DNA from 4 places in the Enterobacter cancerogenus genome. Region 3 is predicted to be linked to each of the others. Evidence: predicted binding sites of a transcription regulator. Region 3 holds the regulator's gene; each other region holds the start of a gene.
What was found. The regulator Fur, encoded in region 3, represses iron uptake genes when iron is present. The targets are predictions, from matches to a motif close to ATAATAATGAGAACNACTATCAA.
Positions count from the first base shown of each region.

Region 1 (7,385 bases), 1.3 Mb from region 3:
AAGCGCCCTCGCGCCACCGGGCTTTTTTCAGAAGCTGTAGCTAGCCCCTACCTGCCAGATACGGTCACGACCAATCCAGCAGTTGGTTGCGTCGTAGCAGGTTAAGGTCTCTTTATTGGTAATGTTTTGCGCGCTGGCTTTTAGGGTTAACCCCGCCAGCGACGGGAACGCTTCACCCATGCGATACGACGCGGCAAGATCGTACTGCGTGGTGCCCCCCAGTTTGCCCGCATCGTTACTCTGGGAGATTTCCATCGGCCCGGTATAGCGTGCCCCGGCCCCCAGCGTCAGCCCTCTCAGCGGCGAACTGTCGAGGGTATAATCCCCCCACAGATTGAACGCATTCTCCGGAACCTGCGTCGGGCGTTTGCCCTGGAATTTATCATCTTCGGTATTGATGGCATGGGTGTAGGCATAGTTGGCAATCAGCGTCAGGTTATCCGTCGGACGACTGATGACGGACAGCTCCGCCCCCTTCGATTCCACTTCACCGGTCTGGCGATAGTTCAGGAAGCCCGGATCGCTGGTGACGACATTTTTCTGACGGATGTTAAATACCGAGGCAGTAAAGGTGGTGGCATATTCTGCCAGAAGGTATTTCACCCCACCTTCCACCTGCTTACTGGTGGTCGGCTTAACGTCTTTGGCCAGGAGCGTGCCCTGCGGCGACACCGGCGCAAAGCCTTCCGAATAGCTGATGAACGGCGAGAGACCATTTTCAAAGGCGTAAAGCGCGCCCAGACGTTTGGTGACGCGGTCCTGAGATACCCAGGCCTTGTCGCCGTTTTGCATGTAGTTGGTATTGACCGAACGATAGTCGTCATAGCGCAGGCTACCGAGCAGATTTAACCCGCCAAATTCCACCTGGTCCTGCAGGTAATAGCCGTTCTGCTGATAGCTCAGGCGGTTTTTCTGCGCGGTATACAGCCCCAGCGCATCCTTACCGATCTGCGCATAGTCAGGGTTGCGCATGTCGATACCCGGCGTGGCCGAGGCGTAACGATAGTGGAAGTGTGAGTTCAGCTTCTGGTAGTCAAAGCCCGCCAGCAGGTGATGTTTCCACTCACCAAGGGCAACGGTTTTGGTTACCTGGTTATCGATGTTAAAACTTTGCAGATCTTCGTCCGTGGTATAGGCGAAGCGGTTGAGTTGATAAACTTCGCTGCCGGTGCCCGTGGCGTAGACGCTGCGCTGATGGGTGTCGACATCAAAGTAGCGGGCTTTCTGGTTGAACCCCCAGCCGCTGTCAAACTCATGTTCGAAACTGAAGCCCAGCATCCACTGGCGCTGTTTGAATCCCGCCCATTCATCCCCCGCATAGGCCCGGCGATCGGCGTATTTCGAGCGCAGGAACGACAGCGGTAGCGGGTTAGAAGGTGACAGGCTTGGGGTATTTTGCGCGATCGCATCCAGCGTAAGGCGCGTTTTGCTGTCGGGCTGCCAGGTGACGGAAGGGGCGACCAGATAGTTTTCATAGCGCGTGGTGTGCGGCTGGTCATCGTTTTCCGTGGCTTTGCCCAGCAGACGGTAGTTCCAGTCGCTGTCGGCGATTTGCCCGGTCGAGTCAAGGTAGCCCTCTTTCAGGTTGCGGTTTCCGGTGTTGAAACCCAGCTCGGTTTTCGCCGCTTTCTGCGGTTTTTTGCTCTGGATATTCACCAGCCCACCCGGCGATCCGCCGCCGTAAAGCACGGATGAGGGGCCTTTGAGAATGTCGACGCTCTCAATCAACAGGGGGTCGATACGTGCCTTGGTATTCCCGGTCACGTTGTACGGCAGCTGCAGGCCATTATAAAACTCCTGCTCAACCGTAAAGCCGCGGATCTTGTATTCACTCATGTACGAGGTGTTACCGCGCACTTCAGTCGACACGCCCGGGGCATAGCGCAGGATTTCGTTCACCGAGTTGGCATGACGCTGCGCGATCTCCTCGGCGGAAAGGGTGTTAATCACCTGCGGCGTTTTGCTTTCGGCGACCGCAGATTTGGTCGCACTGTTGGTCCAGGCCGGAAGGGAACTTCCCTCTTCTGTCCCGGTCACGACTATCGTTGACTCTTCGGCAAATGCCGGTCCCTGCAATGCCAGCGCTACGGCTCCTGCCAACGCACAAAACGCGAAACGTGAGGTGTTCATAGTGTGTTCATTATTATAAATGATATTAGGAACGACAATTATTATCATTTCAATTTGCAAATCAAGATAGCCGCAAAAAAAACGGCCCTCCGAAGAGAGCCGTGTTTAGCAGGATTATGCCCGTCTGAGCAATCTGAAGACCACGAGCACGACAATGGCGCCCACGACGGCCACCAGGAAACTGTGCAGGTTGAAACCGCTGATGCTGCCACCCAGGCCAAACATCGTCGCCAGCCAACCGCCCACAACCGCGCCGATGACCCCGAGCACGCAGGTCAGAATAAATCCGCCACCATCGTTACCCGGCATGAGCAGCTTAGCGATTGCACCGGCAATAAGACCAAAAATAATCCAGGCGATGATACCCATAGCGATACCCTCTTTCAGGTTTAACGCACGCGCAGAAAACCCTCCGCGCAGCTATCCTGATTATAGGTCACCGTCATAAAACCGTTTTCATCTCACCGACTTAAATTGCCCTTGCAGTGAAAAAATCTCATCGGTTTGTATTAAGTTTCACCCCAGGCTGCCGATAACCCACAGACAGTCTGTCACACATCGAGGAGCCATCTGGCGTGAGTAATTACAGTGAGCAGTTCCTGAAACAAAATCCGCTGGCTGTGTTAGGGATATTACGCGACCTGCAAAAAGGGAAGGTGCCGCTGCGCATCAGCTGGCCTTCTGGTCAGTTCATTAGCAATATTCTGGACGCGTCGGCAGAACGCCTGGTGGTCGATCTGGGCAGCCAGGAGTACGAGAACCGTGCCGCACTGCGCGCGGAAAAGGTCTCGGTGCTGGCTGAAACCCAGGGCGCGAAGGTGGAGTTTGTTTTACCGCGTCTTGAGCTGAGCGAGTATCAGGGCCTGCCCGCGTTTGTCTCTTCGATTCCGGATAACCTCTGGTTTGTGCAGCGCCGGGAATACTTTCGTATCCACGCCCCGCTCCATCCCGCCTTTTTTTGCAAAGCCAAAATGCCGGACAAAAAAGAGTTCCGCTTCCGTCTGTTCGATCTGTCGCTGGGCGGCATGGGCGCGTTGATGGATACCCCTGCGCCTGACGGGCTGGTCGAAGGAATGCGTTTCTCGCAGATTGAGCTGGATATGGGCGGCTGGGGCCGTTTCTGGTTTGATGCGCAGTTAATTGCGATCGGCGAGCGGACGGTGGTGGACAGTAAAAACGAAACCGTGAGCACGCCGCGTCTTAGCTTTCGCTTTCTCAACGTTGGCCCGGGGGCGGAACGTGAATTGCAGCGCATTATCTTCTCCCTGGAGCGCGAAGCGCGGGAGCGGGCAAATAAAGTGTTGTAACACGCGTCGGGCAGCAGCGCCGCCCGACACTCGTCTTACATGGCATCCATCGCTTTCTGAACTTTCCAGATATAACGCGGCGCCTGCGGAGCCGGATGGTTTTTCACCACATGTTCAAAGAACTCGTCTTTGTCCATGTCGTTGATCTCTTCAATGGCTTCTTTGCGATCGGAGGAGAAGGTTCTCAGCAGCGCGCCCGCGCCATTAACGTACGACACCACCAACGCATACTGCATCACTTCCGGATCCTCGATACCTTTCAGTATGCCGTGTTCCAGAATGCTCAGATAAGCTGTCCCCATGGAGATATTACGCTCCGGATTTTTCAGCTCGCTGGTTGATGGCTGACCGCTCCAGCCCATGTAGCGATACACTTCTCGCCCGGCCGTGGACGCCTTCAGCTGCATCAGCCCAACCGCGTTCGATTTACTGACCAGCGTCGGATTCCCGCCGGATTCCACTGCAATAATCGCCGTGACCAGACGCGGGCTGACACCCCATGCCTTACCGGCTTGTTCGCTGATCGGCATCCACTGCATCGCCCGTTTCACGGGCACTTCAGGGTTCCAGGGTGGATTTTGATAGTCATGTTTTGAACTACAGCCAGCAAGCAACACAATCAAAAAAGCAAACCATCTCAATTTCACGTCTTCTATCCTTATAGCCGGTCTTCGCGGTTACGCTGCCCCTTGAAGCGGGCAGCGGATAAGCGGCATCATATAGACAATTAGCGTCTCATTCAGCAAGGAATTGCCATGCCACAGTTTCATCTCATTGCCCCTTCCGGCTACTGCATCAACCAGGACGCGGCACAGCGCGGGGTTCAGCGCTTACTGGAATCCGGCTATCGGGTAGAAAATCAGACAATTATCCCCCGTCGGTCGCAGCGTTTCGCCGGCACCGAGGCGCAAAGGCTGAACGATATCAACGGCCTGGTGAACCTGCGTGGCAGCAATAACATCGTGCTGGCGGTGCGCGGCGGTTACGGTGCGAGTCGGTTGCTGGAGAGCATCGACTGGGTGGGGCTGGCCAAACGCCAGCAGCAGGATCCGCTGCTGATTTGCGGACACAGCGATTTCACGGCGATCCAGCTTGGCCTGCTCGCCCTGCATAACGTCGTCACCTTCAGCGGCCCGATGCTGGCCGGTAATTTTGGCGCGCCGGAACTTGATGCTTACACCCAGGAGCACTTCTGGCGGGCGCTGGAAAACCCCACCTTCAGCGTGGAGTGGCAGGGTAACGGGCCGCACTGGTCGTGCGAGGGTCAGCTGTGGGGTGGCAACCTGGCCATGCTGGTGTCGCTGATTGGCACCCCGTGGCTGCCGCAGATCGAAGATGGCATTCTGGTGCTGGAGGATATTAACGAGCATCCGTTCCGCGTCGAGCGCATGTTATTGCAGCTTTATCATGCCGGAATTCTTGCCCGTCAGTCTGCTATCGTGTTGGGCAGTTTTAGCGGCGCACAGCCCAATGATTACGATGCGGGTTATACGCTTGAAACCATGGTCGACTTTATCCGTTCGCGGCTGGATATTCCGGTGATCACAGGTCTTCCGTTCGGCCACGAACAGCAGACGGTCACCCTGCCGCTGGGGGCGCATGCGCAGCTGATTCATGGAGATTCGGGCAGTCAGTTAACAATGGGCGGCCATCCGGTTATAAAAGCATAAAAAAGCGGTGATACCGCCTTAATTAAACGTTGTCTCTGCCGTTAATATGTTAGGGTTTTAACAGAGACAACAACATTGAGGTGGGAGTAAGAGAACATTGGATGCCACAGCGATAATCAGCCTTTTCATTCTGGGTTCGGTCCTTGTAACCTGCAGTATTTTATTGAGTTCATTTTCATCGCGTCTTGGCATACCTATTCTTGTTATTTTTCTTGCCATCGGCATGCTGGCTGGCATCGATGGCATCGGCGGTATTCCATTCGATAACTACCCTTTCGCCTACATGGTGAGCAACCTGGCCCTGGCGGTGATCCTGCTTGACGGCGGGATGCGTACCCAGGCCAGTTCGTTTCGCGTTGCATTAGGCCCGGCGCTGTCGCTGGCGACCGTTGGCGTGCTGATCACCTCCGGCTTAACCGGGATGATGGCGGCATGGCTGTTTCACCTGAATATGATGGAAGGGCTGCTGATCGGCGCCATTGTCGGTTCCACCGATGCGGCAGCCGTATTTTCCCTGCTCGGCGGCAAGGGGCTTAACGAACGCGTCGGCTCCACGCTTGAGATTGAATCCGGCAGCAACGACCCGATGGCGGTGTTTCTCACCATCACGCTGATTGAGATGATCCAGCAGCATGAGAGCAGCCTGAGCTGGATGTTTGCCTGGCATATCATTCAGCAGTTCGGTCTTGGGATCATCCTCGGCCTGGCCGGTGGTTATCTCCTGCAGCAGATGATTAACCGGATTTCGCTCCCGGCGGGCCTTTACCCGCTGCTGGCGCTGAGCGGCGGCATTCTGATTTTTGCCGTGACGACGGCGCTGGACGGAAGCGGGATCCTCGCCGTTTACCTGTGCGGCTTTTTACTCGGCAACCGCCCCATCCGCAACCGCTATGCCATTTTGCAGAACTTTGACGGTCTGGCGTGGCTGGCGCAAATCGGCATGTTCCTGGTGCTTGGACTGCTGGTGACGCCGTCGGACCTGCTGCCGATTGCCGTTCCGGCCCTGCTCCTGTCGGCCTGGATGATTTTCTTTGCCCGCCCGCTGTCAGTGTTTGCCGGTCTGCTGCCGTTTCGCGGGTTTAACCTGCGCGAGCGGATCTTTATCAGCTGGGTCGGTCTGCGCGGCGCGGTGCCGATTATCCTCGCCGTGTTCCCGATGATGGCAGGCCTGGATAACGCGCGGCTGTTCTTCAACGTCGCCTTCTTCGTCGTGCTGGTGTCGCTGTTGTTCCAGGGTACCTCGCTGGGATGGGCGGCGAAAAGGGCCAAAGTGGTGGTGCCGCCGGTCGGCTGGCCGGTGTCCCGCGTCGGGCTGGATCTTCACCCGGAAAATCCGTGGGAGCAGTTTGTCTACCAGCTCAGCGCCGACAAATGGTGCGTCGGGGCATCGCTGCGCGATCTGCATATGCCCTCCGAAACGCGCATTGCCGCCCTGTTCCGCGACAATGTCCTGCTCCACCCCACGGGCAGCACGCGCCTGCGTGAAGGCGATATTCTCTGCGTGATTGGTCGCGAGCGCGATCTCCCCGCTCTCGGCAAGCTGTTTAGCCAGTCGCCGCCCGTTGCGCTCGACCAGCGCTTCTTCGGCGATTTTATTCTTGAAGCCAGCGCCCGGTTTGCCGATGTTGCGCTGATTTACGGCCTGGAAGACGGGCTGGAAAATCGCGACAACCAGCAGACGCTCGGGGACATTATCCAGAAACTGCTGGGCGCAGCGCCGGTAGTCGGTGACCAGGTGGAGTTCGCCGGCATGATCTGGACGGTGGCTGAGAAAGAGGATAACGCGGTACGCAAGGTCGGCGTCAGGCCGATGGAAGAGGAGTCGGAGTAAGGATTTGCCGGGTGATGCCTTCACCTCACCCGGCCTGTTACCGCGTGGAAGGTTACAGCGTCACGACCGGTACGCGCGGCGCTAACGCACACATCAGCTCATAGCCCACGGTGCCCGCCGCAGAGGCAACATCGTCGATTTTGACCTCGTTACCCCACAGCTCAACCGGGGTCCCAATGCCTGCCTGCGGGCAAGGCGTTAAGTCAATCGCCATCATATCCATCGAGACCGTGCCAACGGTTCCGGTGCGCACGCCATCCACCCACACGGGCGTACCGCTGGGGGCAATGCGCGGGTAACCGTCGGCATAGCCGCACGCGACAATCCCGATACGCTGCTCCCCCGTCGCACGGTATCGGCTGCCGTAGCCCACGGTATCGCCCGCTTTCAGCGTCTGGACACCAATGATTTCACTGCGCAGCGTCATGACCGGCTTAAGGCCACTGT
Region 1 covers NZ_CP077290.1:4,754,402-4,761,786, reverse strand. Annotated here, with positions in the region: gene I6L58_RS22570 (TonB-dependent siderophore receptor) at 28-2,130, opposite strand; gene I6L58_RS22565 (GlsB/YeaQ/YmgE family stress response membrane protein) at 2,245-2,499, opposite strand; gene ycgR (flagellar brake protein YcgR) at 2,706-3,437, shown strand; gene emtA (membrane-bound lytic murein transglycosylase EmtA) at 3,473-4,084, opposite strand; gene ldcA (muramoyltetrapeptide carboxypeptidase) at 4,193-5,107, shown strand; partial or broken gene I6L58_RS22545 (potassium/proton antiporter) at 5,205-6,872, shown strand; partial or broken gene I6L58_RS23145 (hypothetical protein) at 6,873-6,962, opposite strand; gene dadX (catabolic alanine racemase DadX) at 6,991-7,385, opposite strand, start outside.
Region 1: a site for Fur is predicted at 2,150-2,172, ahead of I6L58_RS22570 (TonB-dependent siderophore receptor). Genes of this name have one in related genera too.

Region 2 (7,385 bases), 1.5 Mb from region 3:
TAGGCCCGGTAAGCGCAGCGCCACCGGGCAAATTCACGCAAGATGCCAACAAAAAAGCCGGGTGGCGGCTTCGCCTTACCCGGCCTGCATTTCGCCAGAAGGGATTATCTTCCCCACAATCTTCGCGAATTATCCTCAATTTTGTTGCTTAAACGCCGCTTTTGCATCGTTCTGGTCCAGCTTGTCGATAGCCCTGCCGCTGACAGCAGGCGATGATATTGCTCATCGTCAAAGGGCATATGCCAGGCGATCGCGCAGGCGTCGTACACCGACACATCACTCACGCGTGAAACGAGCGCCAGCGGGGCATCCGCCGAAACGTTCCCCGCCAGCACCACGCGGTAGAGCCAGCCGGTTTTACCGGCGCTTTGCAGCCGGGCGGACATATCTTCAATGCCAAAATGGTAGTTCAGCTTGAAGCACGGCGAGCGCGGCTGCGTCACCTGAATCAGGGCATCGCCCCAGCGGAAGATATCGCCGATAAAGACGTTTTGCTCGGTCAGCCCCTCGGTAGAGAGGTTCTCGCCAAAGGCGGGTGCGACGAAGCGCTCCGCCTGCTCGGGGAATTCACTCATCCAGTAAGCATAATGCTCGCGCGGATAGTGGCACAGCGCGCGCTCCGGCCCGCCGTGAATTTTCTTTTCGGCCTGCTCATCGCCCACGAGACCGCGCTCGGTGAGGCTCAACTCGCCGTCAACCTGCACTTTGGCGATGGCGCTCGGGCGGCTGCCTTCGTATTCCGTTACCTTGCCTGTAAACACGTTGACCGGGTAGTGCATCTCTACTCCTTCAGATACAAAAAAAGCGAGTCATCAGACTCGCTTCTCACAGGCGTCAATGCAACCTTATTTTTTCGCAGCGAAACGTGCTGCAGCTTCGTCCCAGTTCACCACGTCCCAGAAGGCTTTGATGTAGTCTGGACGACGGTTCTGGAACTTCAGGTAGTAAGCGTGTTCCCAAACGTCCAGGCCCAGGATTGGGAAACCGGATGCGCCAGAGATCGCTTCACCCATCAGCGGGGAGTCCTGGTTTGCGGTAGAAACCACCGCCAGTTTGTCACCTTTCAGGACCAGCCACGCCCAGCCAGAGCCGAAACGGGTCGCAGCGGCTTTCTCGAATTCCGCTTTGAAGTTGTCTACGGAACCGAAGTCGCGCTCGATAGCCGCTTTCAGGTCGCCCTGCAGGGTGGTACCGGTTTTCAGGCCTTTCCAGAACAGGCTGTGGTTAGCGTGGCCGCCTGCGTTGTTACGCAGAACGGTTTTCTTGTCTGCTGGCAGCTGGTCCAGTTTGGTGATCAGCTCTTCAACCGGCAGGCTAGCGAACTCTGGCAGGCTTTCCAGCGCAGCGTTGGCGTTGTTCACGTAGGTCTGGTGGTGTTTAGTGTGATGGATTTCCATCGTCTGCTTGTCGAAATGCGGTTCCAGTGCGTCGTAGGCATACGGCAGGGATGGCAGTGTATAACTCATAATCCTCTCCATTAGTGTCGGGCGGCACAGCTGTTAATGCCGCGTAAGCAGTTGGTTCATTATAGTTAATTAAATGATATTGAAAATGATTATCAATGCCGTAGTTTTTATAAGGTTATTCATTTTCCCTCTCATCGCGAAATTGTGAGTCTGCTCACGCGGTTAACGTGCTGATTGCCATCCTGAACAAAAGTGCGGCAACCTTCTGAAGGTTCCCAAACCGCCTAATTTTTACACTCATCAAGTCGGCGGGCAGCCACCGACTATAAAAACGATGAGGATGTAAAAATGAATCATGCGATTACGATGGGTATTTTCTGGCATTTGATAGGCGCAGCCAGTGCAGCCTGTTTCTATGCCCCGTTTAAAAAGGTTAAACATTGGTCATGGGAAACCATGTGGTCCGTCGGCGGTACGGTGTCATGGCTGATTTTGCCGTGGACCATCAGCGCCATGCTCCTGCCCGATTTCTGGGGCTATTTCTCCTCCTTCAGCGCCTCTACCCTGCTGCCGGTCTTCCTGTTTGGCGCGATGTGGGGCATCGGCAACATCAACTATGGCCTCACCATGCGCTACCTCGGCATGTCGATGGGTATCGGCATCGCGATTGGCATTACGCTGATTGTCGGCACCCTGATGACGCCAATCCTCAACGGCAATTTCGACGTGCTGATCAATACCGAAGGCGGGCGCATGACGCTGCTGGGCGTGCTGGTCGCGGTGATCGGCGTAGGCATCGTGACCCGCGCGGGCCAGCTTAAAGAGCGCAAGATGGGCATCAAAGCCGAGGACTTCAACCTGAAGAAAGGGCTGCTGCTGGCGGTAATGTGCGGCATCTTCTCCGCCGGTATGTCCTTCGCCATGAACGCCGCCAAACCGATGCACGAAGCCGCCGCCGCGCTGGGCGTCGACCCGCTGTACGTTGCCCTGCCAAGCTACGTGGTGATCATGGGCGGCGGCGCGCTGGTCAACCTGGGCTTCTGCTTTATTCGTCTGGCAAAAGTGAAGAACCTGTCGGTAAAAGCCGACTTCTCGCTGGCAAAACCGCTGATCGTAACCAACGTGCTGCTCTCCGCGTTGGGTGGGCTGATGTGGTATCTGCAGTTCTTCTTCTACGCCTGGGGCCACGCCAGCATTCCGGCGCAGTACGATTACATGAGCTGGATGCTGCACATGAGCTTCTACGTGCTGTGCGGCGGCCTGGTGGGGCTGGTGCTGAAGGAGTGGAACAACGCCGGGCGTCGTCCGGTGGGCGTGCTGAGCCTCGGCTGCGTGGTGATTATTATCGCCGCCAACATTGTTGGCCTCGGCATGGCGAACTGATCACGCCGCCTTTCGACTACGATGACGCCACTGTACCGGCGTCATCCCCACCTCGCGGTTAAACACCACCGAAAAGTAGTTGCTGTCCTCAAAGCCGCAGCGCATCGCCACTTCACTCACCATCAGCTCCGTATGCTGGAGCAAATACTGAGCGTGGCAGATGCGCAGCTGGCGCAGATAGTGGTTCACCGTCATCCCGGTCTGGGTGCGGAACTGCTGGCGTAACGCGCGTTCGCTGCACTGCTCCTGCTCGCAGAACTTTTCCAGCACGAAACTCTTGTTCAGGCTGCCCGCAAGTTGGGTGATGAGCTTATCAAGCAGCGCCTCCTGAGTGGTGGCGGAGGGGTTGTCGGTAGCATAACGATAGCGCTTGAGGGTCATTACCAGCTGGGCAAAGAGCAGCTCCGCCATCTGGTTAGCCTCGGGATCGTTTTTCAGGCTCTCCTGTTCAAGCTGGGAAATCACCTGCCGGACCTGGGTCATGCCGTTGCTGCTTAAGCGCCAGTGCGGTGCGCCCTTCGCATCAACAAACCCCGGAATGTTTGCGGCCCAGTCGACGTTGAGTTTGAGCCTGTCCGGGCAGTAGATGACGTTCTGCAACACCAGGTCGTTCACCGAGGCGTAGGAGTGTTTGTCCTCGGCGCGAATGTAAAACAGATCCCCGCGCGTAATGCGGTAAGGCCGGTCGTTAAGGACGTGCAGGCCGTTGCCCCGCCACACCAGCACCAGCTCGCAAAATTCATGCGTGTGTTCGGCAAAGACGTTTTGCGGATAGCGATCGGCCACCGCAACGGCCTGGCCTGCGGAGGCAAAAAAATCATCTTTGCGAAGAATTAACTGAGCAGCCACACCACAACCTCACGGGCGAATAACCTGACATTATTAGCCTTTTTGCGGCGAAAAAACGGTGATTGCCCTCGCGTTACTGAAGCGACGCGTCCTTGCCCTGGCGAATGTCGCGCGGCGACCAGCTGAATTCACGGCGAAACAGCGTCGAAAAGTGGTTACTGTCGCCGAAACCGCAACGATAAGCGATGTCCGTGACGCTTTCATCCGTGTGGCGCAGCAGATGCCGGGCCTTGATTAAACGCAGGCGGTTAAGATAGCGCTGTGGGGTCAGCCCGGTGTGCTGCTTCAGCTGGCGGTGCAGGGTACGCAGCGACAGCGAGAAATCATCCGCCAGCGTTTCCCAGCAGATATCCTCAGCAAAGTGATCTTCCAGCCAGGCCATCAGCTGGTTAAGGCGCGCAGCGTTATTTTCCAGCCCCTCCACCAGGCTACTGCGGCGCAGCAGCACCAGCAGTTGCATAAACAGAAGTTCACGCGTGGCAACAACGTGCGTCTCCAGCCCCTCCTCGCTCTGCTCCATCTGGCTCACCAGCTGGCGCACCTGCTGCAACGTGGACTGATTAACCCGCCAGTGCGACGGATAGTGCCCGTCTTTCTCCTGGGGCAAAAGCTGATTAAGCCCGGACAAAAACTGGAACGCATCCGGCGAGCGATACAGCACGTTGGTCAGGCACAGGTTGTCGGTATGTTCGTATAAATGCCGGTCGTGATCGCGTACAAAGCAGACCGTGCCACCGCTGATGGTGTACGGCTGGCCGTTGAAGACGTGAATGCCCGTGCCGTGCTCAACAATCACAATCTCATGGAAATCATGATGATGTTCCGGAAACGCTGCCTGCGGGAGCCGTGGCTCAATCGCGACAGGCGATCCGCCCGAAGGAAAAAAATCCACGCTGTGTAGTACGGTCATAACGGCCCCCACCAATGAGAAAAGTTCTCAAAATAGTAATTAAGGCCCGGCGCACGCACCTTAAATTTTCAGCAGCAAACCTCGCAAAAGCTGTCCGTTTTTCAAGAAACGGGCGGAAAGATCGGGAAATGCGGTAAGCGTCACACTGCCTGAAAACCCCGTCATTACTGGAAACTGTGAACTGCCTCACGTTCACCTTTGCTTTCTTGCCAGCGCGCGATTTGCCCTGTCACTGGCGAGAAGGTGCCTTTTTCTTCCCTTTCTTACACTCACCGCTAATGACTTGAGAAAGGACGTGACCATGACTTTTCGCCATTGTGTGGCTGTCGATTTAGGCGCATCCAGCGGCCGCGTAATGCTGGCGACCTGGGACCGTAGCCAGCGCACGCTTTCGCTTCGCGAAATGCACCGTTTTGCCAACTGTCTGCAAAAGCGGGACGGCTTTGATACCTGGGACATTGACGGCCTGGAGGCGGCAATCCGTACCGGGCTTGAGAGTGTCTGCAATGACGGCATCCGTATCGACAGCATCGGAATTGATACCTGGGGCGTGGATTACGTCCTGCTGGACGACGCTGGCGAACGCGTCGGCCTACCCGTCTCTTACCGCGACAGCCGTACCGACGGCGTCATGGCGCATGCCATCGCCCAGCTGGGTAAAGAGACGATCTACGGGCGCAGCGGCATTCAGTTCCTGCCGTTTAACACCCTGTATCAGCTGCGCGCCCTGGTCGAACAGCAGCCGGAACTGGCCGCAAAGGCGGCGCACGCCCTGCTGATCCCCGACTACTTCAGCTACCGCCTGACCGGCAACCTGAACTGGGAATACACCAACGCCACCACCACGCAACTGGTGAACATCAATTCCGATAACTGGGACGAAAACCTGCTGGCCTGGACGGGCGCCTCGCCGTCGTGGTTTGGCACGCCGACCCATCCGGGCAATGTGATTGGCGAGTGGCTCTGCCCGCAGGGCAATCCGATCCCGGTGGTGGCCGTGGCGAGCCACGATACCGCCAGCGCGGTCATCGCCGCGCCGCTTGCCGACAAAGACGCGGCGTATCTCTCTTCCGGCACCTGGTCGCTGATGGGTTTTGAGAGCAAAATGCCCTACACCAGCGACGCCGCGCTGGCGGCGAACATCACCAACGAGGGCGGCGCAGAAGGCCGTTACCGGGTGTTAAAGAACATCATGGGGCTGTGGCTGCTCCAGCGGGTGCTGAAAGAGCAGAACATCACCGACCTGGCCTCGCTGATTGCAGAAACCGAAAAGCTGACGGCCTGCACGTACCTGATCAACCCCAATGACGACCGCTTTATCAACCCGGCGCACATGAGCGCCGAGATCCAGGCCGCCTGCGTCGAGGCCGGCCAGCCGGTGCCGTCCCGCCCTGCCGAGCTGGCGCGCTGTATTTTTGACAGCCTCGCCCTGCTGTATGCCGACATTCTCGACGAACTGGCGAGCCTTCGCGGCAGGCCGTTCAGCCGGTTGCACATCGTTGGCGGCGGCTGCCAGAACCAGCTGCTGAACCAGCTTTGCGCCGACGCCTGCGGGATCACCGTCGTCGCCGGGCCGGTTGAGGCCTCCACGCTCGGCAATATCGGCATTCAGCTGATGACCCTGGACGAACTGGCGAGCGTCGACGATTTCCGCTCGGTAGTGGCCGACAACTATGGCCTGACCACCTTCACTCCCCATCCCTGCCATGACATTGCCCGCTACCGGGCGCAGTTTCAGCAAAAACGACTGACTAAGGAGCTTTGCGCATGACCACTCAACTTGAACAAGCCTGGGACCTGGCTAAACAGCGTTTCGCCGCCGTCGGCGTGGATGTCGACGCGGCGCTGCGCCAGCTCGACCGTCTGCCCGTCTCTATGCACTGCTGGCAGGGCGATGACGTCGCCGGTTTCGAGAACCCAGGCGGTTCGCTGACGGGTGGCATTCAGGCAACGGGTAATTATCCGGGCAAAGCGCGCAACGCCAGCGAACTGCGTGCCGACCTGGAGCTGGCGCTGAGCCTGATCCCGGGGCCAAAACGCCTGAATCTGCACGCCATCTATCTCGAATCCGACGAGCCGGTGGCGCGTAACGAGATCAAACCGGAACACTTTACGAACTGGGTGGCGTGGGCCAAAGCCAACCGGCTGGGGCTGGACTTTAACCCGTCCTGCTTCTCGCACCCGCTGAGCGCCGATGGCTTTACCCTCGCCCACGCCAACGATGAAATCCGCCAGTTCTGGATTGACCACGTCAAAGCCAGCCGCCGCGTCTCGGCGTACTTCGGCGAGCAGCTCGGCACGCCGTCAGTGATGAACATCTGGATCCCGGACGGCATGAAGGACATCACCGTTGACCGCCTGGCGCCGCGTCAGCGCCTGCTGGCCGCACTGGATGAAGCCATCAGCGAAAAACTGGACCCGGCGCACCACATCGACGCCGTGGAGAGCAAGCTGTTCGGCATCGGCGCGGAGAGCTACACCGTCGGCTCGAACGAGTTCTACATGGGCTACGCTACCAGCCGCCAGACCGCGCTGTGCCTGGACGCCGGTCACTTCCACCCGACGGAGGTGATCTCCGACAAAATCTCCGCCGCCATGCTCTACGTGCCGCGCCTGCTGCTGCACGTCAGCCGTCCGGTGCGCTGGGACAGCGACCACGTGGTGTTGCTGGATGACGAAACTCAGGCAATCGCCAGCGAAATCATCCGCCACGACCTGTTCGACCGCGTGCACATTGGCCTCGATTTCTTTGACGCCTCCATCAACCGCATCGCGGCGTGGGTTATCGGCACCCGCAATATGAAGAAAGCCCTGCTGCGCGCCCTGCTGGAGCCAAC
Region 2 covers NZ_CP077290.1:2,788,223-2,795,607, reverse strand. Annotated here, with positions in the region: gene yiiM (6-hydroxyaminopurine reductase) at 105-779, opposite strand; gene sodA (superoxide dismutase [Mn]) at 846-1,466, opposite strand; gene rhaT (L-rhamnose/proton symporter RhaT) at 1,755-2,789, shown strand; gene rhaR (HTH-type transcriptional activator RhaR) at 2,790-3,638, opposite strand; gene rhaS (HTH-type transcriptional activator RhaS) at 3,712-4,548, opposite strand; gene rhaB (rhamnulokinase) at 4,850-6,319, shown strand; gene rhaA (L-rhamnose isomerase) at 6,316-7,385, shown strand, end outside.
Region 2: a site for Fur is predicted at 1,540-1,562, ahead of sodA (superoxide dismutase [Mn]). Genes of this name have one in related genera too.

Region 3 (7,385 bases):
GTGGACGATGCTGGAACAGATAATTAATCGCCACCGCCAGATAGTGGTTCGGGTTCATCAGGCCAGCAGGCGTGACGATACCGTGACGGTCATAATCCGGGTCGTTAGCAAACGCCAGATCGAATTTATCGCGCAGCGCCAGCAGGCCGGCCATTGCGCACTCTGACGAGCAGTCCATACGGATCGCGCCGTCTTTATCCAGGTGCATAAAGCGGAAGGTCTGATCGACGTGATCGTTCACGATGGTCAGGTTCAGCTTGTAGTGCTCGGCAATACGTTTCCAGTATTCGATACCGGAACCGCCAAGCGGGTCAACGCCCAGCGTCAGGCCCGCTTTCTGAATCGCCGCCATGTCGACGATCTCCGCCAGCCCTTCCACGAATGGCTGCACCAGATCCTGCTCTTTCACGTGGCCAGAGGCCATGGCCGCATCCAGAGAGATGCGCTTAACGCCTTTCAGATCGTCTGCGAGCAGCGCGTTGGCGCGGTCTTCCACCACTTTGGTGACGTTAGTGTCTGCCGGGCCACCGTTAGGCGGGTTGTATTTGATGCCACCGTCATCCGGCGGGTTGTGGGATGGCGTAATCACAATCCCGTCTGCCAGCGCGCCCCCTTTCTGGTTGTGCACCAGAATGGCGTTGGACACCGCAGGCGTTGGCGTAAAGCCGTTGTTCTCCTGAACAATCACGTCGACGCCGTTCGCCGCCAGCACTTCCAGTACGGAAATGAAGGCCGGTTCAGACAGGGCGTGCGTATCTTTCCCAACATAGCACGGACCGGTGACGCCGTTTTTGGCGCGCTCTTCCGCGATGGCCTGGGCAATGGCCAGAATGTGCGGCTCGTTAAAGCTGTGGCGCGCCGCGCTGCCGCGGTGGCCAGATGTACCAAACTTCACTGCGTGTTCTGCGTTGCCCACCACCGGCTTCAGCACGTAGTACTGGGCGGTCAGTTGAGCGACGTTAATCAAATCGCTTTGTTGTGCAGGTTGGCCTGCACGGCTGTGATTTGCCATTGCCTGGTCCTTCTGATGCAAGGGTTAAATTGTACCGCAAACCTTTTCAATCAATTCCGCCGGGAACTGCATGGACTGCATGATGTGTTCAATCATGCTGCACTTGCGGCCCGTATTGGTATTGGTGATCACCCAGTACGGTGTGCCCGGGACGTGTTTAGGTTTGGTTTGATTGCCATTTTGCAGCAGCGTCTGCTCATCGCCCGCGAAGTAAACGCGGGTACGACCATGCAGCGACTCGGTCGCTTCAGCAAACGCGGTGTTATCCAGTGAATAAAGTGTAGTCAGCACCAGCATAAAGCGGTTAACCGCCTTTTTCTGTTCTGCATACTCATCTGACAGCAGCAGCTCGCGCATCGCGCGCACTTTGTCTTTCACCGGCGCGACGGCAGGTTTTGCTTGTGCGGTAACACTCGGCTGAGAGACGACATCTTTAGTGGCTGGGGTAGCAGGCTGTGCGGCGGCGGAAATTTTGAGCATACGCCGTAAAATGTCGGACGCGCTCTCCCCGATATGCCGCGTCTGGCTGGCAATATACTGATAGAGTTCGTCATCAACTTCGATTGTTTTCATCTTAATCCAGTGCGATATCTTATCTGAATACAAGTCGTTGGGATTATAGGAGCAAATCCCAACAGCGGATAGCGTCAAACCAGGTTGGCGGCAAAAGTCGGATTAAACTGGATCCTTGCAGCCGGGCGGCAGAATGGACAACATGATACCCTAACCTGACATACGTAAAAAAAGAACTTTGCCATGAAATTGAATACCCGAGCGCAATCTGCACAATCGCCGAACAATAATTCTCCCATCGTACTGGTTCACGGCCTGTTTGGTAGCCTGGATAACCTGGGCATACTGGCGCGCGATCTGGTTGCCGATCATGACATTTTGCAGGTCGATATGCGTAATCATGGCCTTTCCGGGCGTTCGCCTGACATGACTTATGCGGCGATGGCGCAGGATTTGCTGGATACGCTGGATGCCCATCAACTTGAGAAGGTCACTTTAGTCGGGCATTCCATGGGTGGCAAAGCGGTGATGGCGCTGACGGCGCTGGCACCGGAACGTATTGCTGGTCTGGTGGTGGTTGACGTGGCCCCCGTGGATTACGACGTACGTCGCCACGACGAGATTTTCGCGGCGATCAATGCGGTCACGGAGTCTGGCGTGTCTACCCGTCAGCAGGCCGCAGCCGTCATGCGTGAACACCTCGATGAGGAAGGCGTGGTGCAGTTCCTGCTTAAATCCTTTGTCGACGGTCAGTGGCGTTTTAACGTCCCGGTACTTTGGGATCAGTATACTCACATTGTCGGCTGGCAGCCGGTTCCCGCCTGGCAGCACCCTGCCCTCTTTATTACCGGCGGCAATTCACCCTACGTGACCGAGGCGTACCGCGACGCACTGCTGGCGCAGTTCCCACAGGCTCGCGCGCACGTCATCGCCGGGGCGGGCCACTGGGTTCATGCAGAAAAACCGGAGGCGGTCCTGCGCGCTATCCGCCGCTATCTTACTGATACGGCGAATTGATTAAAAAGAGAGCGACTGGAAGACAGAGGGCTTCCAGTCGTTGGCGTGTCGTTTTCGGTGATGTATGATGGCGCGCTTATCGCCCGGGCATTAACAGGGCGGCTTGTTTTCCCCCGAAGTCTCTGAATCATGGCCAAAGAACAAACGGACCGTACGACACTAGACCTGTTCGCGAATGAGCGTCGCCCGGGACGACCCAAGACGAATCCGCTTTCGCGTGATGAACAGCTGCGTATCAATAAACGCAACCAGCTTAAACGCGATAAAAATCGTGGGCTTAAGCGTGTCGAACTGAAGCTCAACGCTGACGCTGTCGATGCGCTAAACGAGCTGGCCTCCGCCCGTGATATCAGCCGCAGCGAGTTGATTGAAGAGATGCTGCTCGCTCAGCTCAACGCGTTACGCAGCAAGGCATAAGTCTGAAAAACCCCCGTATTTCCCTTTTCATGTAGCACAGAGTGCAGTCCTGCGCGATAGCTGTTTCCGCAGGGTTGCCAGTTCTGCTATTATTGCCCTTATCCGTGGACAAATTGCGCCACCATACCATTAAGTTTCAAGAGGTTATTTTACTCATGGCAATCATCGGCATTTTCTTCGGCAGTGATACCGGCAATACCGAAAACATCGCAAAAAACATTCAAAAACAGCTCGGTAAAGACGTTGCCGATGTACATGACATCGCCAAAAGCAGCAAAGAAGACCTCGAAGGTTATGACATCCTGCTGCTGGGTATACCGACCTGGTACTATGGCGAAGCGCAGTGCGACTGGGACGATTTCTTCCCGACGCTCGAAGAAGTGGACTTCAACGGCAAGCTGGTTGCCCTGTTTGGCTGCGGCGACCAGGAAGACTACGCGGAATACTTCTGTGATGCGCTGGGCACCATCCGCGACATCATTGAGCCACGCGGCGCGGCGATTGTCGGCCACTGGCCAACGGCGGGCTACCACTTTGAAGCGTCCAAAGGCCTGGCAGACGACGATCACTTCGTGGGTCTGGCTATCGACGAAGATCGCCAGCCAGAACTGACCGCTGAGCGTGTCGAAAAATGGGTGAAGCAGGTCCGTGAAGAACTGAACCTCGACGACATTCTTAACGCCTGATTTTCCTGCGGCGCAACTGCGGTTGCGCCCGCATGCCAGGTAAAACCGATTAAATTAATTGCTACAAACTTTTAACTTTTTCGCTCAGACCTGTACAATATCCCCCTGATAAAAAGTGGGCTCCATCGAACAAGTTTGTTGGTGATACCACGTTTTTATAAGCATACTTTGCCTGAGACTTGCAGTTTTCATTTAGCCATGGCAGTTCTATAATGAGACGCATTATCCCAGGTGCATTTTCTGTCACTTCTTCTTTTGAAGTGAAACGTTTAGCAACAGGACAGATTCCGCATGACCGACAACAATACCGCATTAAAGAAGGCTGGCCTGAAAGTAACGCTTCCTCGGTTAAAAATCCTTGAAGTGCTTCAGGGGCCAGACAATCACCATGTCAGTGCGGAAGACCTTTACAAGCGTCTTATCGACATGGGCGAAGAAATTGGGCTGGCAACCGTTTATCGTGTGCTGAACCAGTTTGATGACGCGGGCATTGTTACCCGTCATAATTTCGAAGGCGGTAAATCTGTTTTCGAGCTGACCCAGCAACACCACCACGATCATCTGATCTGCCTCGACTGCGGCAAGGTCATTGAGTTCAGCGATGATTCTATTGAATCACGCCAGCGTGAAATTGCCGCGCGCCACGGTATCCGTCTGACTAACCACAGCCTGTACCTGTATGGACACTGTGCGGAAGGCGATTGCCGCGAAGATGAGCACGCGCACGACGCGAAATAAGCAAACTTTCATACTCTGAGCCAGCCGCAAGGTTGGCTTTTTTTTGCCTTAAAAAGCCCGGTGGCGCTGCGCTTACCGGGCCTACGGGCGATGACACCTCTGTAGGTTCGGTAAGCGCAGCGCCACCGGGCGTCAAACAGCGCTATTGGTTATTATTACGAATTTCCTGCCAGATCTTATCGCAACGCTTCTCGACTTCCTGATCGTTACCGGTTTGACGCGCCTGAATACAGGCCTGGTAATCCATCACGCGGACATTCTCCTGCGTCGCGAACTGCTCATGCGCTTTCTCTTTCTTCAGCACATTCAGCACGCTCTGGCAGGCTTCAACTTTCTCCGGCGAGCCTTGCGCGGTATTGATACAGGCGCTGTAGGCCTCTTTCAGACGCGAATCTTCTTTCGGGGCCTGAGGCTGCGCACAGGCCACCAGCCCTGTTGCCAGCATCGCGACCATGACTACTTTTCTTTTCATCTGCCGTCTCCGTTTCGGCGGGCCACGCCCGCCGGGGTTTCATCAGAAAATAGTGAATGGCGCGATGACCATGAATTTCACGTCACGTTCATCCTGGAAGATGTTGCCGTAACCGCCCGCATAGCTTGGGATATCGGAGTGGTTGTCATACTGCGTGAAGTGCAGTTTGAACATGGTGCCCTTGGCACGCCCGTCCTGCAGGGTGTAGCTCGCATCCAGACTGTAGGAGGACTCTTTCAGGCGGTAATTAGGATCGTAGTACGCATCCGGGGTTGCCATATCAGCAGGCTTCGCGTCCCACGCGTAAGCATAAGAAGCACCGACCGCCCAGCCTGGCAGATTCCAGTTTTTCAGGTCATACATTGCACCGAAGAAGACGGCTTTTTCACCGTCGGCGTTGAAGTCAGAGCGGTTATCCCACCAGATATCCAGACGACCGTTTGATGATGCATAAGTTGGGGTCATACGCTGCAGGAAGTAACCCTGCTGCCCTTCCGCCTTCACCCACGTCCCTTCCAGACGCAGGTCAACCTGGCCCACCTTGTAACCGAAGGTCAGCGCCTGCAGCCATGCGGTACCGTCGTAGATATCGTTAACGGTGCCGTTGCTGGCTTTATCACGCGTGCCATAGAACTGATAGCTGGTGCTCAGCGGGCTGCCCACAACGTCGAATTTGTAGCTGGCTTTCGCGAAATACTGATCGATATAGCCTTCAGCCTGTCCGAAGGCGGCTTCCAGTACCAGGTCGTTTTTGAAGTCATACTTCGCACCCAGGGAGTGGAGGTAGTCCACTTTAGTGGTTTTATCGTTCTGGTAGAACTTATCCATCTCAATGTGCCACGGCGCTTTGTATTCGTTGGTCCACATATAGGAGAAGCTCAGCGCCCCGGCATCGCCGTAGTCAAAATTGGCCCCCGCTTCTGCGCCCTGATAGGTACCCGGCATGAAGCTCCAGTGTGGGGCTAACAGCGTCTGTCCGGTTGGCTGAATATAACCTGCGCGCGCCCATACCGGGCCGTATTTGAATTTCGCCGCAGCCTTATAGAGGCTTATGCCGCTCTTATCCCCGGACCAGTCTTCGTCATAGGCTTTATTGCTGGAGGAGAATGCGATTTCGTTCGGGTGACCGCTGTCGCCGTTTTCCGCCATTTCAATTGCGGTAAACGCCGCAATATCCAGGCCAAACATATCCGCGGCATAACCCGACTGGAAGTCCAGGTTGGCGTTCCAGGTGGAGTGAGAAAGGTTGGTTTTGTATTTGTCTTCAGTGACGTCTTTACGGTCACGCTCACGCTGCCAGTAATAAATTCCGCCCGTGAGGGTTGAATCATCAATGAAACCTTCTGCTTTAGCCTCTGGCGCAATCACCAGGCCCGACATTGCTGTCACACCGGCAATAGCCAGCGCCAGCGCACTACGTTTGCCACTGAACGTACGCATAGATTATTCCTCTTTGACGAATTAAAAACGCCTGAACGGCGAAAAATATAAAAGACCTAATGGTCAGGGGTAGTTAGAAATACCCTCGAATTAACTACCGTCTTTAGGTTATTTTTCGCGACGCGAATTATCAATGCTTTTTCGTGGGCAAAACTCAGGATTATGACGAAGTGCACATAATTAGTAGTGCTTTGTAACATTTACGCCGAAGCGAGTAATGGCGGGGGGAAGCGCGATTTTTCAATGGCTAAGGGTTAAAAAACCTGTCTGTTAATTCCTCTTTACTGTTTTAGGGTATATACAAACTTTATTAAAAAAAATAAGTAGCACCGCATTGACCAGTTATTTTGACTTCCCTTATTAAAAGCGTTCTTTAATGGCATGATCATTAAATAAAAAAACGCCGCAATTAGCGGCGTTTGTTTCTCATTGACCAGTGCAGCGATATTATTCGCCGATTTTGGCCCAGGTATCGCGCAGACCGACAGTACGGTTAAATACCGGTTTTTCCGCAGTGCTGTAGCGGCTGTCCAGGCAGAAGTAACCCTCACGTTCAAACTGGAACGCTTTGCTGGTTTGTGCGGCTTTCAGCGACGGTTCGGCAAAGCCCTGCTTGATCACCAGTGATTCCGGGTTAATCGTTGACAGGAAGTCTTCCGCAGCGCCTGGGTTAGGCACGCTGAACAGACGGTCATACAGGCGGAACTCAACCGGCAGCGCGTGCGATGCGCTCACCCAGTGGATAACGCCCTTCACTTTACGGCCATCCGCCGGGTCTTTACTCAGCGTTTCGGCATCGTAAGAGCAGAAGATGGTGGTGATGTTGCCTTCCGCGTCTTTTTCAACGCGCTCGGCTTTAATCACGTACGCATTACGCAGACGGACTTCTTTGCCCAGCACCAGACGCTTGTACTGCTTGTTGGCTTCTTCGCGGAAATCCGCGCGATCGATCCAAATCTCACCGCTAAACGGCACATCACGTGTGCCCATTTCAGGCTTGCTCGGATGGTTCGGCATCGTCACCATCTCGCTCTCGCCCTGCGGGTAGTTTTCGATAACCAGTTTAACCGGGTCGATCACCGCCATCGCG
Region 3 covers NZ_CP077290.1:1,274,780-1,282,164, forward strand. Annotated here, with positions in the region: gene pgm (phosphoglucomutase (alpha-D-glucose-1,6-bisphosphate-dependent)) at 1-1,012, opposite strand, end outside; gene seqA (replication initiation negative regulator SeqA) at 1,037-1,585, opposite strand; gene ybfF (esterase) at 1,769-2,542, shown strand; gene ybfE (LexA regulated protein) at 2,672-2,959, shown strand; gene fldA (flavodoxin FldA) at 3,115-3,645, shown strand; gene fur (ferric iron uptake transcriptional regulator) at 3,937-4,383, shown strand; gene chiQ (ChiQ/YbfN family lipoprotein) at 4,526-4,855, opposite strand; gene chiP (chitoporin ChiP) at 4,898-6,295, opposite strand; gene glnS (glutamine--tRNA ligase) at 6,743-7,385, opposite strand, start outside.

Region 4 (7,385 bases), 1.8 Mb from region 3:
TCAGGCCGGTCAGGATCGCCATCACGATGCCCAGCACGTACAGCGAGAAGACCGCCAGCGCACCCTGCTGGCCAAAAAAGGCCGCCGCAAAGACCGCAAAGATAGCCAGTCGTGCGCCGCAGGACATAAACGGCGCCATCATGATGGTCATCAGACGTTCACGTGGGGCATCGAGCGTGCGCGCGCCCATCACCGACGGGACGTTGCAGCCGAAGCCGACAATCAGCGGTACGAAGGATTTACCCGGCAGGCCCAGCGCCTGCATCAGGCGGTCCATCACGAACGCGGCGCGGGCCATGTAGCCGGAGTCCTCAAGGAAGGAGAGGAACAGGTACATCATGCCAATCTGCGGCACCAGCGGCAGAACGGTATTGATACCGCCGCCCAGGCCCTGGGCGAGGAAGATGGTCAGCCATTCCGGGAAGTGCAGGGTGTAACCCAGCCACTGAATGCCGTGCACGAAGATCGCAACCGATCCGGCGTCGAAAATAGGCTGTAACGCACCGCCGATGTTAATGGCGAGCAGGAACATGAGGTACATCACGAGCAGGAAAACGGGCAGGCCGAGGAAACGATTGAGGACAATTTTATCAATCGCGGCGGTAAAGCGGCTCGGTTCTGCCGTTAACGCGTTGCTGACCACGTCGCAAATGGCCGCGATGGCCTGATAGCGCGCATCCGCGATATGCAGAGCCGGGTCGTCGAGTTCGTCGTTGAGACGCGCCAGCGCAACGTCCAGCTTATCCGCCGCGTTGCCTGCATAGGCGCGGCTGTAAATATCGCCTTCCAGCATCTGCAGGCCGAGCCACTGGCGCTGGCGGGCGGGCAGGGTGCCGTCCATTGCCTGTGCCAGGGCGCTGGCTTCGCGCAGCAGCGGCCGGGCGTAATGCACCAGCTCAACGTCGCTGTTTCCGGTATGACGGTCAATCGCCAGCTTCAGGGCATCAATGCCGCGAGCGCGGGTCGAAACCAGCGGCACCACCGGGCAGCCCAGACGGGCGGAGAGCGCGTCGATATCAATACGCAGATTCTGCTTTTCCGCAATGTCGAGCATGTTGAGCGCGACGATGCAGGGAATGCCCAGCTCAAGCAGCTGCAGCGTCAGGTAGAGGTTACGCTCCAGGTTGGAGGCGTCCACGACGTTAATCAGTAAGTCTGCATCGCCGCTCAAAATATAGTGGCAGGCGATCTGCTCATCGAGCGAGGTTTGCGAAGAGATGGTGGTTAACGAATAGGTGCCGGGCAGGTCAACTAACGTTACCTGATTATCCGTGGTCGTGAATTGACCCTCTTTTCGTTCTACCGTTACGCCTGCCCAGTTCCCCACGCGCTGACGTGCGCCGGTAAGCTGGTTAAATAAGGTTGTCTTGCCGGAATTAGGATTGCCAATTAAGCCAATAGTTAATTTTTTCATTGTAATAGACTCACTGAAACCGCTGGCGTGTTATCGGGATAAGGATTCGACTTCAATTAATGCGAGGTCTTTTTTACGCAATACCAGATTGACGCGTCGGGTTTCGATATGAACGGGATCGCCCAGGGGCGCAACGCGTACGACCTGGAATGACGAGCCGGGGAGCATGCCCAACGACAGCAGCTTCTGCCGATAGGCCGGGCTAATTTCACGGGTAAAACCGGTAATTTTCCATGCACTGTCTGGTGTAAATTGCATAATGCCTGATTCCACGGAAGGTTAAATAATCTACTACAGGATGATAATGAGAATAGTTTTTATCAGCAATAATAAAAATGTGACGGGATGTTGTCGGCGCAATTAATTTCGCGCCAGTTTGACCTTGCTCAATATTAGTGATTTTAAGAAATGAAGCGCAAAAGGGTTATTTGTTAAAGATGTGATAAATAGTGGTGTATATACGGATATACAACCGGTTTCATATTTTTGATAAATGAGTGAGGACTTAATTATTTAATTTTCTGCGATCTGTATGCCGGGCGGCACTGCGTTTGCCCGGCCTACAAAAACTCATGCCCGGTAAACGTCGCGCCACCGGGCGTTTAGTCACTTAGCGCTTCTTACCCATTGCCGCCGCCAGCGCATCCATCATCGCGCTGTTGCCAGCCGGTTGTGCCTCGCGTCCGCGTGGTTTTGCCGCTTTGGTCGCCGGGCGCTGCTGTTCGCGGCCACCGCCGTTGCTGCCACGGCGCGCGTTGGTTTCGCCAGGTTGCTCGTCCAGACGCATGGTCAGGGCGATACGCTTGCGCTGCAGATCCACTTCCAGCACCTTCACCTTCACGATGTCGCCCGCTTTGACCACGGTGTGCGGATCTTCCACGAACTTGTCGGCGAGGGAGGAGATATGGACCAGGCCATCCTGATGCACACCGATATCGACAAACGCACCAAAGTTGGTGACGTTAGTCACTGCGCCTTCCAGCACCATGCCCGGCAGCAGGTCGTTCATGGTTTCGACGCCGTCAGCAAAGGTGGCGGTTTTAAACTCAGGACGCGGATCGCGGCCCGGCTTTTCCAGCTCTTTGATGATGTCCGTCACGGTCGGCACGCCGAACTGTTCGTCGGTGAAATCGACCGCTTTCAGATTACGCAGCGCGCTGTTATCGCCCATCAGATCTTTCAGCGCCTGCTGGGTGGCCGCCAGAATACGTTCCACGACAGGATAGGCTTCCGGGTGAACGGTGGACGCATCCAGCGGGTTGTCGCCATGGTTGATACGCAGGAAGCCCGCGCACTGCTCAAAGGCTTTCGGCCCCAGACGGCTCACCTTCAGGAGCTGCTGGCGGTTCTTGAACTGACCGTTCTCGTCGCGCCAGGCCACAATGTTCTGCGCCATCATGCGGGTTAAGCCCGCTACGCGCGTCAGCAGGGGAACGGAAGCGGTGTTGAGGTCTACGCCGACGGCGTTAACACAGTCTTCTACTACCGCATCCAGCTTGCGTGCCAGCTGCGTCTGGCTCACGTCGTGTTGATACTGGCCCACGCCGATGGATTTCGGGTCTATCTTCACCAGCTCCGCCAGCGGATCCTGCAGACGGCGGGCAATTGAGACGGCACCGCGCAGTGAAACGTCGAGATCCGGGAACTCCTGCGCCGCCAGTTCGGACGCGGAATAAACGGACGCGCCCGCTTCGCTGACGATGACCTTCTGCGCCGTGACTTTCGGGAACTGCTTCTGTACATCCAGGTAGAAACGCTCGGTTTCGCGTGACGCGGTGCCGTTACCGATGGCAACCAGCTCAACGTTGTACTTCTCGCAAAGCGCCGCTACCGCAACAGCCGCTTTGGCTGCCTGGCCGGTATGCGGATAGATGGTGTCGGTCGCGACCAGCTTGCCGGTCCCGTCAACCACCGCCACTTTCACGCCGGTACGCAGGCCCGGATCGAGGCCCATGGTCGCGCGCAGGCCCGCCGGCGCGGCCATCAGCAGGTCGTGCAGGTTACGGGCAAAGACGTTGATCGCCTCGTCTTCCGCACGCTCGCGCACGGTACCCATCAGCTCGGTTTCGAGGTGCATCAGCACCTTAATGCGCCACGTCCAGCTCACCACGCCTTTACGCCAGGCATCTGCCGGGGCGTTGTTCAGGCGCAGGCCGAGGTGGTCGATGATGATCTGCTCGCAGTGGCTCTCTTTTGGCGGCTCGTCGAACTGAGGGTCGGCATTCAGGGAGAGCTGCAATACGCCTTCGTTGCGGCCGCGGAACATGGCCAGCGCGCGGTGCGACGGCGCGGTAGAAATCGGTTCGTGATGGTCGAAGTAGTCGCGAAACTTCGCGCCTTCCTCCTCTTTACCGCTGACAACGGTCGAGACGATGTGGGCATTCTTCCACAGATAATCACGCACTTTGGCGAGCAGCGCCGCGTCTTCAGAGAAGCGCTCCATCAGAATATAGCGTGCGCCATCGAGCGCAGCCTTGGTGTCCGCCACGCCTTTATCGGCGTCGATAAATTTCGCGGCTTCGGTGTCCGGATCGTGAGAGGGGTCGTTCCACAGCAGATCGGCCAGCGGCTCAAGACCTGCTTCGATCGCAATCTGCCCGCGCGTGCGGCGCTTCGGTTTGTACGGTAGATAGAGATCTTCTAATTCGGTTTTGCTGAGGGTGCCGTTAATGGCTTTTTCCAGATCGCTGGTCAGTTTGCCCTGCTCGCCGATGGATTTCAGGATGGCCTGACGTCGGTCTTCCAGCTCGCGCAGGTAGCCCAGGCGGGTCTCCAGATTACGCAGCTGTGTGTCATCCAGACCACCGGTGACTTCCTTACGATAACGTGCAATAAACGGCACGGTGTTCCCTTCATCAAGCAGGCGAACGGCAGCTTCTACCTGTTCGGCTCTGGCCTGAATATCACCCGCAATAATGCGGCAGAGCGACTCTTTCATCATGGCTTTATCATCTGTTGGGTCGAAAAATCAGGGGATAGTTATACGGGCTGACACGAAAAAATGCCAGCCGCGGAGGGCGCTCTCGGACTATTTAACGTACTCGATTTCGTTCACGTACCAGCTCGCTTCCCCGCCAGGGGTCTGGACAACGGCTAAATCGCCCACTTCCTTTTTCAGCAGGGCGCGGGCCATGGGGGAATCGATGGAGATGTAATCCTTACGACCAAAAATTTCATCGTAGCCGACAATCCGAAAACGCAGGGTATCGCCGTCGTCATTCTCTATTTCCACCCACGCGCCAAAGAACACTTTGCCCTCCTGCTGCGGGGAGTAATCGACGATTTTGAGGTGTTCGAGGCATTTCGTCAGGTAGCGTACGCGGCGGTCGATTTCGCGCAGCCGCTTTTTGTTGTACTGGTAGTCAGCATTTTCGCTGCGATCGCCCAGGCTCGCAGCCCAGGTGACTTTTTTGGTCACTTCCGGACGCTCTTCGCGCCACAGGTAATCCATCTCTTTTTTGAGCTTCTCGTACCCTTCGCGGGTGATCAGGGGCGTTTTCATGGTGTGACCTTCTGACTCGACATCGTTGCAAACCTTTCGCACATTACGTATCACATAAAATAACAGACAGTGTAAATAAGGGGTTATGTGATGATGTGTGCAGATAAGCTGCTGTTAAATATGCTTTGTAACAATTTCGACTAGAATTTATACCAGAATTCGCTGGTCGAATACGTGCACTTTTTTAGAATACGCTGTTATTAAACGATCCGAACCTTTGGGAGTACACATAATGCAAGAGAACTATAAAATTCTGGTCGTGGATGACGACATGCGCCTGCGCGCGCTGCTCGAACGTTATCTGACCGAGCAGGGCTTCCAGGTTCGTAGCGTGGCGAACGCCGAGCAGATGGACCGTCTGCTGACTCGCGAATCCTTCCACCTGATGGTCCTCGACCTGATGCTGCCGGGCGAAGACGGCCTCTCTATTTGCCGCCGCCTGCGTAGCCAGAGCAACCCGATGCCGATCATCATGGTGACGGCGAAGGGCGAAGAAGTTGACCGTATCGTGGGCCTGGAGATCGGCGCTGACGACTACATTCCAAAACCGTTCAACCCGCGCGAGCTGCTGGCCCGTATCCGCGCCGTGCTGCGCCGTCAGGCGAACGAACTGCCTGGCGCACCGTCGCAGGAAGAGGCGGTTATCGCCTTCGGCAAGTTTAAGCTGAACCTCGGTACCCGCGAGATGTTCCGTGAAGACGAGCCAATGCCGCTGACCAGCGGTGAGTTTGCCGTCCTGAAAGCGCTGGTGAGCCACCCGCGTGAGCCGCTCTCCCGCGATAAGCTGATGAACCTGGCGCGTGGCCGCGAATACTCCGCAATGGAACGTTCCATCGACGTGCAGATCTCCCGTCTGCGCCGCATGGTGGAAGAAGATCCGGCGCATCCTCGTTACATTCAGACCGTATGGGGTCTGGGCTACGTCTTTGTCCCGGACGGCGCTAAAGCATGAGGCGAATGCGCTTCTCACCGCGAAGCTCGTTTGCCCGCACTCTGCTCCTGATTGTCACCTTGCTGTTTGTCAGCCTGGTGACAACCTACCTGGTGGTGCTGAACTTTGCGATCCTGCCGAGCCTCCAGCAGTTTAATAAGGTTCTGGCGTACGAAGTCCGTATGCTGATGACCGATAAACTGCAGCTGGAGGACGGCACGCAGTTAGTTGTCCCTCCGGCGTTTCGCCGTGAAATCTACCGTGAACTGGGTATTTCGCTTTACTCGAATGAGGCGGCGGAAGACGCGGGTCTGCGCTGGGCGCAGCACTATGAATTCCTCAGCCAGCAAATGGCGCAGCAGCTGGGTGGCCCAACCGAAGTGCGCGTTGAGGTCAACAAAAGCTCGCCCGTCGTCTGGCTGAAAACCTGGCTGTCACCCAACATCTGGGTGCGCGTCCCGCTGACTGAAATCCATCAGGGCGACTTCTCTCCGCTGTTCCGCTATACCCTTGCGATCATGCTGCTGGCGATAGGGGGCGCGTGGCTGTTTATCCGTATACAGAACCGACCGCTGGTCGACCTGGAGCACGCGGCGCTGCAGGTCGGTAAAGGGATTATTCCACCGCCGCTGCGCGAGTATGGTGCGTCGGAGGTGCGTTCGGTGACGCGCGCCTTTAACCACATGGCGGCAGGCGTGAAGCAGCTGGCGGACGACCGCACGCTGCTGATGGCGGGTGTGAGCCATGACCTGCGTACTCCGTTGACGCGTATTCGTCTGGCAACCGAGATGATGGGCGAGCAGGACGGGTATCTCGCCGAGTCCATCAACAAGGACATCGAAGAGTGTAATGCCATTATCGAGCAGTTCATTGACTACCTGCGCACCGGGCAGGAGATGCCAATGGAAATGGCCGACCTGAACGCAGTACTGGGTGAAGTGGTGGCCGCCGAGAGCGGTTACGAGCGTGAAATTGATACCGACCTCCAGGCGGGCGAGATTCAGGTGCGTATGCATCCTCTCTCTATCAAGCGTGCGGTCGCCAATATGGTGGTTAACGCGGCGCGATACGGCAACGGGTGGATCAAGGTCAGCAGCGGCTCAGAACTTAACCGCGCGTGGTTCCAGGTGGAAGACGATGGTCCGGGCATTAAGCCTGAGCAGCGTAAACACCTGTTCCAGCCGTTTGTACGCGGCGACAGTGCGCGCAGTACCAGCGGAACGGGTTTAGGCCTCGCGATTGTGCAGCGTATTGTCGATAACCATAACGGGTTGCTGGAGATTGGCACCAGCGAGCGGGGCGGTTTGAGCATTCGCGCCTGGCTACCGGTGCCGGTAACGCGTGGGCAGGTGAAAGAGAGTTAAAAAAGGGTGGCATCTGCCACCCTTTTTTTGTAGGTCGGGTAAGGCGATGCCGCCACCCGACAAAAATACGACCTCTGCGGTCTGATGCCCTCACCCTGGCCCTCTCCCACGGGGAGAGGGAGATGGGTTACAGCTTTGGTCCCGCACTCACCAGCGCAACGCCCGCCGGGGTGT
Region 4 covers NZ_CP077290.1:3,072,555-3,079,939, forward strand. Annotated here, with positions in the region: gene feoB (Fe(2+) transporter permease subunit FeoB) at 1-1,414, opposite strand, end outside; gene feoA (ferrous iron transporter A) at 1,445-1,672, opposite strand; gene I6L58_RS14435 (Tex family protein) at 2,025-4,355, opposite strand; gene greB (transcription elongation factor GreB) at 4,443-4,916, opposite strand; gene ompR (osmolarity response regulator transcription factor OmpR) at 5,149-5,868, shown strand; gene envZ (two-component system sensor histidine kinase EnvZ) at 5,865-7,211, shown strand; gene pckA (phosphoenolpyruvate carboxykinase (ATP)) at 7,339-7,385, opposite strand, start outside.
Region 4: a site for Fur is predicted at 1,713-1,735, ahead of feoA (ferrous iron transporter A). Genes of this name have one in related genera too.